Linked DNA regions of Variovorax paradoxus B4. The protein of the gene in region 1 interacts with the protein of each later gene in a pairwise test. Links are inferred from orthologs where the notes say so. Each region holds a gene or a part of one and is shown in the gene's direction. Other genes may lie near its edges. The genes, in order: pheT and secD.

Region 1 (3,413 bases):
CCGCCGAATTCGCGGCGGCCGCGGCCGACACCACCGGCACCGTGAAGGCGCCCGAGATCCGCGTGATTGCGCCCGGCCGCACCTACCGTGTCGACAGCGACGCCACGCACTCGCCCATGTTCCACCAGTGCGAAGGCCTGTGGCTCGGCGAGAACGTGAGTTTCAAGGACCTGAAGGTCGTGTTCACCGACTTCTGCCGCACCTTCTTCGAGCGCGACGACCTCGTGCTGCGCTTCCGCCCGAGCTTCTTCCCGTTCACCGAGCCCAGCGCCGAGATCGACATCCAGTTTGCGAGCGGCCCGCTGGCCGGCCGCTGGCTCGAGGTGTCGGGCTCCGGCCAGGTGCATCCGAACGTGGTGCGCAACATGGGGCTCGACCCCGAGCGCTACATCGGCTTTGCCTTTGGCATGGGCCCCGACCGGCTCACCATGCTGCGCTATGGCGTGAACGACCTGCGGCTGTTCTTCGACGGCGACTTGCGCTTTCTCTCGCAGTTCCAGTAAGCACCCGTCCACAGAAATAAATACCGAATACGAGATCGAAGAGATGCAATTCCCGGAATCCTGGCTGCGCGAGTTCTGCAATCCGCCCTTCGGCAGCGCCGAACTGGCCGAAACGCTCACCATGGGCGGCTTCGAGGTCGAAGAGCGCCGCCCCGTGGCGCCGCCCTTTACCCGCATCGTGGTCGGCGAGATCAAGGAAGCCGTGCAGCACCCCAACGCCGATCGCCTGCGCGTGTGCCAGGTCGACGCCGGGCAGGGCGCCTTGCTCAACATCGTGTGCGGCGCACCCAATGCGCGCGTCGGCATCAAGGTGCCCTGCGCGCTGGTCGGCGCCGAACTGCCGCCCGGTGAAGACGGCAAGCCCTTTCTCATCAAGCTCGGCAAGCTGCGCGGCGTGGAAAGCCAGGGCATGCTGTGCTCGGCCCGCGAACTGAAGCTCAGCGAAGACCACGGCGGCCTGCTCGAACTCGATGCCGACGCACCCATTGGCGCCGACGTGCGCGACGTGCTCAAGCTCGACGACGCGCTGCTCACGCTCAAGCTCACGCCCAACCTCGCGCATGGCCTGAGCGTCTATGGCGTTGCGCGCGAGCTCGCGGCACTGACCGGTGCGCCGCTCAGGACGCCCGCCATCGCGCCGGTGGCGGCATCGTTTGCCGACGTGTTGCCGGTGAAGGTGGAAGCGCCCGAACTCTGCGGCCGCTTCTCGGGGCGCATCGTGCGCGGCGTGAACACCAAGGTGGCCACGCCGGCCTGGATGGTCGATCGCCTCGCGCGCTGCGGCCAGCGCAGCGTGACGCCGCTGGTCGACATCTCGAACTACGTCATGTTCGAGTACGGCCAGCCCAGCCACATCTTCGACCTCGACAAGATTCATGGCGGCCTCACGGTGCGCTGGGGCAAGGCGGGCGAGCAGCTCAAGCTGCTCAACGGCAACACCATCGGCGTCGACGACAAGGTCGGCGTGATTGCCGACGACCAGGCCGTCGAATCGCTCGCGGGCATCATGGGCGGCGATGCCACCTCGGTGTCCGACGACACGCGCAACATCTACGTGGAGGCCGCGTTCTGGTGGCCCGAAGCCGTTCAGGGCCGCTCGCGCCGCTTCAACTTCTCGACCGATGCGGGGCATCGCTACGAGCGCGGCGTCGATCCGAGCCGCACGGTGGAAATCATCGAGCGCATCACGCAGCTGGTCATCGAGATCTGCGGCGGCCAGGCCGGCGCCATGGACGACAAGATCCTGAACGTGCCCGAGGCCATGCCCGTCACGCTGCGCGTGGCGCGTGCCGCGCGCGTCATTGGCATGCCGCTCACGCAGGCGCAATGCGCCGACGCGCTGCGCCGCCTCGGCTTTGCGTTGCGCGAAGGCGAGGGCACGTTGACCGTCACGCCGCCGCCGCATCGCTTCGACCTGCTGATCGAGGAAGACCTGATCGAAGAGGTCGCGCGCCTGATCGGCTTCAACAACCTGCCGACCAATGCGCCGCTGGCGCCCATCACCGCGCGCGTGCGGCCCGAGGCCCAGCGCAGCCGCTTCGCGGTGCGCCGCAGCCTGGCGGCCCTCGGCTACCAGGAAACCATCAACTTCAGCTTCGTCGAGGCGCACTGGGAGCAAGACCTGGCCGGCAATGCCAATCCGGTGAAGCTCCTCAACCCCATTGCCAGCCAGATGAGCGTGATGCGCTCGTCCTTGCTGGGCTCGCTGCTGCAGGTGCTCAAGTTCAACCTCGATCGCAAGGCGCCCCGCGTGCGCGTGTTCGAGGTGGGCCGTGTGTTCATGCGCGACGACAGCGTGGCCACCACCGACAGCACCGTGCGCGGCGTCGACCAGCCCATGCGCGTGGCCGGCCTCGCCTGGGGCGATGCGGAAGAGGCGCGCTGGGACGGCAAGGCGCAGCGCGTCGATTTCTACGATGCCAAGGGCGACGTCGAAGCGCTGCTCGCGCCGCGGGTGCCGAGCTTCGAGCCGGCGGAGCATCCGGCCCTGCACCCCGGCCGCTCGGCGCGCGTGATGGTCGACGGCAAGGCCATCGGCTTCATCGGCGAACTGCATCCGCGCTGGCGCCAGAAGTGGGACTTCGCGCTGGCGCCGGTGCTGTTCGAGCTCGACCTCGATGCCGTCACCGCGCGCCCCGTGCCCGTGGCGCGGCCGGTGCCCAGGCACCAGGCGGTGGAGCGCGATATTGCGGTGGTGGTGGCCGAAGCCGTCACGCACAATGCGTTGATGCAGGCCATTCAATCGGCGGCAGCGGCGCAAGGGCTGCTGCGCGACGCCACGCTGTTCGACATCTATCGTCCGCAGCCTGCGCGCGACGGTGCGGTGCCGGCATCGGGCGGACTGGCGCAAGGCGAAAAGAGCATGGCGGTTCGCCTGAGCTTCCAGGACGACAGCGCCACGCTCACCGACGAGCAGGTGGAACCGGCCGTGCGCGCCATCGTCGAACAATTGAGCGCCAAGCTCGGCGCACGCCTGAGAGGTTGATGAGAATGAACGCTGCGGAATTCACGCTCGAAGCCCTCGAAACGCCCGCACTCACCAAGGCGCATCTGGCCGATTTGCTGTTCGAGCAGATCGGCCTCAACAAGCGCGAATCCAAGGACATGGTCGAGGCTTTCTTCGACCTCATTGCCAACAGCCTGATCGAGGGTACCGACGTCAAGATCTCCGGCTTCGGCAACTTCCAGATCCGCGTGAAGGCACCGCGGCCGGGCCGCAACCCGCGCACCGGCGAGGCCATTCCCATCGGCGAGCGCCGCGTGGCCACCTTCCACGCGAGCGCCAAGCTCAAGGAACAAATCCACGGAAGCATCGAGCAGAACGGCACTTCCGAGGTCGAGTGGAGCCTGGGCGCCGAATAAGTGCTTGGCGCCCTGCGCGTGCGTAGAGTAATCTCTAAGGTTTCCCGC
Region 2 (3,281 bases), 3.5 Mb from region 1 along the record:
CGCGGGGCATTGCCACGAATACAATGCCCGCTGCTGTGCGCGGCCCACGCCGCTTCAAGCGCTGACTCGCGGCCTTTTCCTCGGGGCCGCGGAACCGCGGGCCCGGCCCGCGCTTCTGACATTCCTCTTCTCTCTGTTGGAGACTCTCTTGTTCATTTCCTCTGCTTTCGCCCAAACCGCGCCCGCTGCTTCCGGCGGTGGCGACATGTTGTCCTCGCTCGGCAGCATGCTGCCCCTGGTGCTGATGTTCGTGGTGCTGTATTTCGTCATGATCCGTCCGCAAATGAAGCGCCAGAAGGAAGCCCGCGCCATGATCGAAGCGCTGGCCAAGGGCGATGAGGTGGCAACGGCCGGCGGCGTGCTCGGCAAGATCACCTCGCTCGGCGACCAGTACCTTGGCCTCGAAATCGCCAACGGCGTGGAGATCAAGATCCAGCGCAGCGCTGTGGTCCAGGTCCTGCCCAAGGGCGCCGTCAAGCAGTAAGCCAAGCAATCAACGCGCGGCTCGGCCTTGCGCTTCGTGGCGCATGGCCTCAAGTCACGCCGGTGTCCCATCTCTAAAAAGTTTGTGAAAAGCGCGCGCTCATGAACCGTTATCCGGTCTGGAAGTACGCGATCATCGTGATCGTGCTGCTTGTGGGGTTGATCTACTCCCTGCCCAATTTCTTCGGCGAGGCGCCTGCCGTGCAGGTGTCCGCGGCCAAGTCGACCGTCAAGGTCGACGCAGCCACCCAGAGCCGGGTCGAGGAGGCGCTCAAGGCCGCCGGGCTCGCGCCCGACCTGCTCACGCTCGAGGGCGGTTCGCTGCGCGCGCGCTTCGCCACCCCCGACGAGCAGCTCAAGGCGCGCGACACGGTGCAGCGCACGCTGGTGCCCGATCCGGCCGATCCGCCCTATGTGGTGGCGCTGAACCTGGTCTCGCGTTCGCCGGCCTGGCTCACGGCGCTGCATGCGTTCCCGATGTACCTGGGTCTCGACCTGCGCGGCGGCGTCGACTTCCTGCTCCAGGTCGACATGAAGGGCGCCATCGACAAGAAGGCCGAGTCCTTCGCGAGCGACCTGCGCACCACTTTCCGCGACAAGGGCATCCGCGGCACCTCGGTGAGCCGCAACGGCCAGACGGTCGAGGTTTCGTTCCGCGATGCGGCCGCGCTGGAAGCGGCCAAGCGGCTGATCCAGGACCAGTTCCAGGACCTCTCCACCACCGACAGCCAGGACGGCAGCAACTGGCGCCTCGTGGCCACCATCAAGCCCGAAGCCGCGCGCCGGCTCCAGGACGCGGCGCTGAAGCAGAACATCACCACGCTGCACAACCGGATCAACGAGCTCGGCGTGGCCGAGCCGGTGATCCAGCAGCAGGGCCTCGACCGCATCGTGGTGCAGCTGCCCGGCGTGCAGGACACGGCCAAGGCCAAGGACATCCTGGGGCGCACCGCCACGCTCGAGATGCGCCTGGTGGACGAAAGCGCCGAAGGCCGCGCGGCCGAGCTGAGCGGCGGACCGGTGCCTTTCGGCTCCGAGAAATTCCTCGAACGCAACGGCCGCCCCGTGATCGTGAAGAAGCAGGTGCTCGTCACCGGCGAGAACCTCACCGACGCGCAGCCCGGCTTCGACCAGCAAAGCAACCAGCCCAAGGTCGACCTGACCATGGACGCCAAGGGCGGCCGGATCATGCGCGACGTGAGCCGCGAGAACTACAAGAAGCGCATGGCCATGCTGATCTTCGAGAAGGGCAAGGGCGAAGTGCTCACGGCCCCGTCGATCAACGGCGAGCTCGGCAACCGCTTCCAGATTTCCGGCTCGATGACGGTGGCCGAAGCCGCCGACCTCGCGCTGCTGCTGCGCGCCGGCTCGCTGGCCGCGCCAATGGAAATCATCCAGGAACGCACCATCGGTCCGAGCCTGGGCGCCGACAACATCGAGAAGGGCTTCAAGAGCGTGATGTATGGCTTCCTGGCCATCATGGTGTTCATGTGCGCCTACTACGCACTGTTCGGCCTGTTCTCGTCGATCGCGCTGGCCGTCAACCTGATGCTGCTGGTGGCCATTCTCTCGATGCTGCAGGCCACGCTCACGCTGCCCGGCATCGCGGCCATGGCGCTGGCCATTGGCGTGGCCATCGACTCCAACGTGCTGATCAACGAACGCGTGCGCGAGGAACTGCGCAACGGCGCCGCGCCGCAGGCGGCCATCCATGCCGGGTACGACCGTGCCTGGGGCACGATCCTCGACTCCAACGTGACCACGCTGATCGCGGGCATCGCCCTGCTGGCCTTCGGCTCGGGTCCGGTTCGCGGCTTCGCGGTGGTGCACTGCATCGGCATCGTCACGTCGATGTTCTCCGCCGTGTTCTTCTCGCGCGGCCTCGTGAACTTCTGGTACGGCCAGAAGAAGAAGCTCAAGACGGTGTCGATCGGCACGGTCTGGCGCCCCAAGACCGACGGCACTGCCGTGGCTGAAGGCAAGTAAAGGTCAAGGACAAGCGCCATGGAATTCTTCCGCATCCACAAGACCATCCCGTTCATGCGCCACGCGCTGGTGCTGAACATCGTCTCCTTCGTCACCTTCGCGCTGGCGGTGTTCTTCCTGCTGCACCGCGGGCTGCACCTGTCGGTGGAGTTCACGGGCGGCACCGTGATGGAGGTGGCCTACCAGCAGTCCGCCGACATCGGCAAGGTGCGCGAGGCCATCGGCAAGCTCGGCTATCCCGACGTGCAGGTGCAAAGCTACGGCACCTCGCGCGACGTGCAGATCCGCCTGCCGGCGCAAAAGGGCATGAACTCCGACCAGCAGAGCGCGCAGGTGATGCAGGCGCTCAAGACGGTCGATCCGTCGGCCACGCAGCGCGGCATCGAGGTCGTCGGCCCGCAGGTCGGCGAGGAGCTCACCACCAACGGGCTCAAGGCGCTCGGCATGGTGGTGGTCGGCATCATGATCTACCTGGCGATCCGCTTCGAATGGAAGTTTGCGGTGGCCACCGTGCTGGCCAACCTGCACGACGTGGTCATCATCCTCGGGTTCTTCGCCTTCTTCCAGTGGGAGTTCTCGCTCGCGGTGCTGGCGGCGGTGCTGGCGGTGCTGGGCTATTCGGTCAACGAGTCGGTCGTGATCTTCGACCGGGTGCGCGAGAATTTCCGGCGCTACCGCAAGATGAGCACGGTCGAGATCATCGACAACGCGATCACCTCGACCATCAGCCGCACCATCATCACGCACGGCTCGACGCAGCTGGTGGTGCTCTCGATGTTCTTCTTCGGCGGCCCGACGCTGCACTACTTTGC

What was found.
Region 2: the proteins of pheT (region 1) and secD interact in binary tests that used the Escherichia coli proteins (3 or more experiments, as listed by UniProt). The link is inferred for Variovorax paradoxus B4 from one-to-one orthologs.

What each region holds. Positions count from the first base shown.
Region 1 is NC_022247.1:2,094,819-2,098,231, forward strand. Bases 168-3,267 are described here. They hold pheT (phenylalanine--tRNA ligase subunit beta), read left to right. Parts: upstream 168-546; coding sequence 547-2,988; downstream 2,989-3,267. Other genes in these bases: pheS (phenylalanine--tRNA ligase subunit alpha), read left to right, coding at 168-503; VAPA_RS09730 (integration host factor subunit alpha), read left to right, coding at 2,994-3,267. Outside these bases: more of pheS, read left to right, coding at 1-167; more of VAPA_RS09730, read left to right, coding at 3,268-3,365.
Region 2 is NC_022247.1:5,575,733-5,579,013, reverse strand. What follows is about bases 60-3,027. They hold secD (protein translocase subunit SecD), read left to right. Parts: upstream 60-585; coding sequence 586-2,469; downstream 2,470-3,027. Other genes in these bases: secF (protein translocase subunit SecF), read left to right, coding at 2,488-3,027; yajC (preprotein translocase subunit YajC), read left to right, coding at 149-484. Outside these bases: more of secF, read left to right, coding at 3,028-3,281. UniProt on the Escherichia coli protein: Part of the Sec protein translocase complex. Interacts with the SecYEG preprotein conducting channel. SecDF uses the proton motive force (PMF) to complete protein translocation after the ATP-dependent function of SecA.